2 regions of the Arthrobacter zhaoguopingii genome follow, and region 2 is predicted to be linked to the other one. Evidence: predicted binding sites of a transcription regulator. Region 2 holds the regulator's gene; the other holds the start of a gene.
The links. The regulator LexA, encoded in region 2, represses DNA repair genes until DNA is damaged. The targets are predictions, from matches to a motif close to TCGAACANNTGTTCGA.
Positions count from the first base shown of each region.

Region 1: the regulator LexA is predicted to act here: its motif matches at 1,246-1,261, upstream of GVV77_RS10325 (LysM peptidoglycan-binding domain-containing protein).

Region 1 is NZ_WIAE01000006.1:160,013-162,399, forward strand. Features, by position in the region: gene GVV77_RS10320 (Rv3235 family protein) at 1-339, opposite strand, end outside; gene GVV77_RS10325 (LysM peptidoglycan-binding domain-containing protein) at 392-1,198, opposite strand; gene GVV77_RS10330 (hypothetical protein) at 1,310-1,861, shown strand; gene GVV77_RS10335 (helix-turn-helix domain-containing protein) at 1,874-2,101, opposite strand; gene GVV77_RS10340 (CpaB family protein) at 2,345-2,387, shown strand, end outside.
Region 2 is NZ_WIAE01000001.1:582,079-584,465, reverse strand. Features, by position in the region: gene GVV77_RS02620 (histidinol-phosphate transaminase) at 1-137, opposite strand, end outside; gene GVV77_RS02615 (LysM peptidoglycan-binding domain-containing protein) at 213-635, opposite strand; gene lexA (transcriptional repressor LexA) at 1,018-1,713, shown strand; gene GVV77_RS02605 (GGDEF domain-containing protein) at 1,913-2,387, shown strand, end outside.

The DNA of each region.
Region 1 (2,387 bases), on a different contig from region 2:
GCAGCGGTAGGCCCGCCGGTCAAGCAGAGCGCCGCCCGGGCAGGAGCCGGTGGCTTCGGAGGCCGCAACCTTCTGCATGAGGCAGGCGCGCAGGTGCAGCTTCTCGTAGCTGGCCGGATCGAGCCATCGGGACATCTGAGAGGCGGGGCGGCTGCCCCCGAGGACCTCGACGGCTCCCTGTGCCACGGCCCGCGCGATGCCGCCGACGCGCTGCTCCGCGTCCGGCAGCAGTGCCTCCGGCGGCGGCTGCTCCGGTGGGTCCGTGCAGGACGGCAGGGCCCACGGCGCCGCGGCACGGGCCTGGTGTTGCTGGATGCGTTGCTGGGTCAGGGTGGCCATGATGGTCCTTTCACTGCGTGGGGATGGGTGGTTCTGCTGCCGGTTGGGACGCTCAGGGCGGGTCAGGAGCAGCCAGTGTCTGGCCCGGTGTCAGCAGGTCCGGATCCGGGCCGATTCTTGAGGCGTTCCTCGCGTACCAGCGCGGCCAGCTCGCCGCGATCTCGGCGTCCGAGGCGAGGGGACCGAGCCGTGCCGCGGCAATCGACCACAGCGAGTCACCCCTGCGGACAACCACCCCGGCGCGATCCCCAACAGCGGGGTCTCCGTCCAGTGCGGAGCCCTGCTGACGCGGCGCCCGGGCCAGCAGGCCCGGATCACAGGGGAGCGGCAGCGGTTTCCAGTCCGGGCTGACCGGCGGCTCCCGGCCTGAGGGGCCGGACTGGCCGGACTGAGCGTCCTCGCCGCGGTCGGCTGGAACTGTCAGGGCCGCGACCGCGGCCAGCGATCCCGGAGGCGCCGCGAGCGCCGGCGCCGCGACCGCTGGCCCAGCGACGGCGGGTCCCGGGACCGCGGATGTTATCAGGGCCCCAGACGGCGCCGAGGCTGCGCACGGCGCGGCCAGGAGATTCGCCCCGAGCAGCACGGCGGCCAGTCGGCGCATGAAGCCCGGCGTGAGGGCCGCCATCGTGCGGGCGGTGGCGGCGCGGCCCCTGCGTTCGAGGAACTCCGCGCTGAACGCGAGCGCCAGGGCGCCGGTCCACCAGAGCAGGACGCCCAGGCCGGCGACGGCTACCGCAGCACCGATACCGGCCTCGGGAGCCCGCAAGCCACCGGAGGTAAGCTCCAGCCCCGAGAGGACGAGGACCGCCCCGAGGCCGAGGAGGACCGCCGGGTAGAGAACCGCCGAATGCCTTTCCATGGTGCGCTCCCTCGCATTTGCATCCATTTGAACGCGTTTGATGGAGTTTGTATACGTTTTCGGCTACTCGAATTCGTTGACCCCCTCCACCCGCCTGCCTACCGTTGGACCATGCGGTGGGAAGCCCTGTTCGGTGATCTCGAGGCCCAGCTGGCGGCTGCGCGGGCGGCGTCGGACGAAGCGGCGGCGGCAGACCTTCTCATGATGGAGCAGGCACGGGTGGCCTTTGCGGACCGGCTGGCCGGCTCCGTCGCGCAGGGGCTGAAGGTCCGGACCGGGAATGGGCAGGGATTTTCCGGCAGGCTGGCCTACGTCGGCGCCGAGTGGCTCGTGCTCGCGGAGGGGCAGCGGTCCGTCCTGGTGCCCTTCGCCGCGATCCTGAGCATCGAAGGCCTTGGGCGTGCCGTTGCCCCGCGCCCGGCGGGGGTCCACGCCCGCCTGGGCCTCGCCTCGGCCTACCGTGCGCTGGCCCGCGACCGGGCGCAGGTCAGCGTCTATGCAGGGTCACCGGCAACGGTTTCCGAGGGCACGCTGGATCGGGTCGGAGCCGACTTCCTCGAGGTGGCCCTGGTTCCCCCGGGTGAGCACCGCAGGGCGGCCAATGTTCGGGCTGTGGTGGCTTTGCCCTTCGCCGCGGTGGCCGCGGTGGCCTCCCACCCCTGACACCGTGGACGCTCAGGCCTTGTTGACCGGGTCGGCGCTTCCGCGCAGGGAGGCTGCTGACCTGCGATAGGCATCGGCGATGTAGTCCTCGAGGACCCGTGCCTCAACGCGCCACTGACCGCGTCCGCCCACCTGAATGGCAGGAAGCTCCCCGGACCGAACCAGGGCGTAGGTCTGGGAGGAGCTGATATTGAGCACCTCCGCAACGTCGGCGAGGGTCAGGAACCGCTTCTCAGCCACACGAGCACCTCTTCCTCAGCCGTGGCCTTGCCTCCACGAACGCTTTCGTTCCAACCCTGGGCACCCGGCTGGACGTGCCTCAATTCTGTCACTCCCCGGCCCCGGAGGTGCCGGTTGTCCACAGATTCGGGCGCGCCGGAAACCTTCTGTTTATTTTGTGAGCCGCCTGCACAACAATGGCAGGAGCGCCGGTGCCCATCCGCCGGTGCCGAAGAGTGCTCCGAAGCGTGCGGAGGAAGCTCCATGAGCGGTAACGCCAGCCGGACGGACCGGAACCCCACCGCGC
Region 2 (2,387 bases):
TCGGCGGGCACCCCATGGGTGTTCTCATTGACGTTGAGCAGGATCGGTACGTCAATCTGCGGTGCACCGTAGGGAGATAGCCCCACAAGGTTCTCACGCAGCGGAAGGCGGGACAGGGACTCAATGCGGTTCCTCACCCATCGAGCTTAAGCGACAGTCCGCCCGGGCGAGGAATTGAGGCGGGACGACCGGGCGCCACAGGCGGGCGAAGGCTACCGGGAGACGGGAATCGCAACGACCTGGCCCGCCTGCACCGTCGATGACCCCAGCCCATTGAGCTCGACGATCTCCGAGACCACATCGCGCGGATCCCGCTCGGGGGCGAATTCGCCCGCCAGGGACCAGAGGGTCTCCCCCGGTGCCACATTGACGTCCATGGTTTGGGTCGGCTGGCCCGCGTCGCTGCCGGCCCGGGCCGGCGCCGTCGTGGAGGCGGCAAGGAACACCAGGACGGCCACCAGCAGCACCAGCGGCACTCCGACCAGCAGCACCCGGCCGCGGCGCGTCAGCCGCAGTGGGGGCAGATCCGCATCCCGCTGACTGGGAAGACGGTCGCCCGTGTGGCCAAGGGACCGGAAACCACCCGCCATTGCGGAACCTGCGGTGGCACTGAGCGAGCCTGGCGTTGCGGTCATGACGTGTACCTCTTCTGGAGTTTCGAATAAGTTCAACCCGTTCGAACATTGAATTCGAACATGTCTTCTATTTCGCCCTGCTTATTCTTAGCATCTGTTATCGATCTTTGTCGAGACTCGCTCGAACATATGTTTGAAAACACCTCCGCGCTCGCCTACCGTTGGGTTCAGAGGAAGACGCGGGCTCCGGGGTTTCGCTACCGGACGGCGACAACCTGACAACACCATCTGCCACCGACAAAACGATCCGCCGACGGGTCCGGCGCAGGTGGCGGCGCAGCGAAGGGACAAACCAGTGGCAGAGCGGGCAGCGGAAGAGGCTCGGGCGGTTCCGACCGTCCCGGTAGGAGAGGCAGCCGCAGGAGTTCCCACCGGCACGCCGATGCGCGGACGTCCAAGGGGCCGGAGCGTCCCCAAGGGTCTGACCACCCGGCAGATGAAGATCCTCGAGACGATCCAACGGTCAATCGGCGCCAACGGGTACCCCCCGTCGATGCGCGAGATTGGGGACACGGTGGGGCTCGCGAGCCTCTCGAGTGTCACGCACCAGCTGTCCCAGCTGGAGCGGCTTGGATATATCCGCAGGGACCCGAAGCGGCCGCGGGCCATGGAGATCCTGCTGCCGCTGACCCTGGCGGACGCCCCGGCACCCGAGCAGGGCCGGTCAGGGACAGGCCCTGCCTCCGACTTTTCCGGCGCTGTGGACACCGCAATGGTGCCAATGGTCGGACGGATTGCCGCAGGTGGTCCGATCCTGGCCGACCAGGTCGTCGAGGACGTCATGCCCCTGCCGCGGCAGCTCGTCGGCCACGGCGAACTGTTCATGCTCCGGGTAACAGGTGACTCGATGATCGACGCCGCCATCTGCGACGGCGACTGGGTGGTGGTCCGGCGCCAGCAGAGCGCGCAGAACGGTGAGATCGTCGCCGCGCTCCTCGACGACGAAGCCACCGTCAAGACCTTCCGCCAGCGCGACGGGCACACCTGGCTGCTTCCGCAGAACACCCGGTACGAACCGATTCTGGGCGACCATGCGAGCATCATGGGCAAGGTGGTCTCGGTGATGCGCGCCCTGTAGGCTCCCGGTCCGCCGCCAGGGTTGGCGGTGTCGGCGGGCCCGCTATATCGGTCGTGGGCGTCGTGCCGCCGGGCCGACCGCGTCGGTTGTGGATCTGGTGACCGGTCGTGCCGGCCGCGCCGGAGGCGGGGCTCGGCCGCAATAGTCGGCGCCCGGTGCAATACTGGCGGCATGTCGCACGGAAGGGAAGGTCCGCCGGATGCCGCTTGATACCTCTACCCTGAGGGTCGCCTTCGGCGTTGTCGCGCTCATCCAGCTCGTGCTGTTCTATCTTGTGACCTTCCGCCGCACCCGGTCGGCCTACAGTGCCTGGTGGTGCGCGGCGATCGGCCTGTTCCTTGCCGGGTCCGCGGCCTTCCTCCTCGACGGCACCTCCCACCAGGTCTGGGCCAACCCGCTGGGGAACACCCTGCTCGTGGCCGGCGCCGCGGCCGTCTGGGCGGCGGCCCGTTCGCTCCACCGCGGGCGACCGCGGGTGGCGCAGCTCGCCGCCCCGCCCCTGCTCACGGCTCTCGCCTCGGCCGCGGACAACCCCGCAGTCAACGCCTGGTCCGGCGGACCGGTGTTCCTGGCGATGATGTCCCTGCTGTTCGGCCTCGCCGCCCGCGAGGTGTGGCGGCCCGTGCCCCACCGGGTGCGCACCCAGGTGCCGCTCGCCGTCGCCTCGGGGTTCC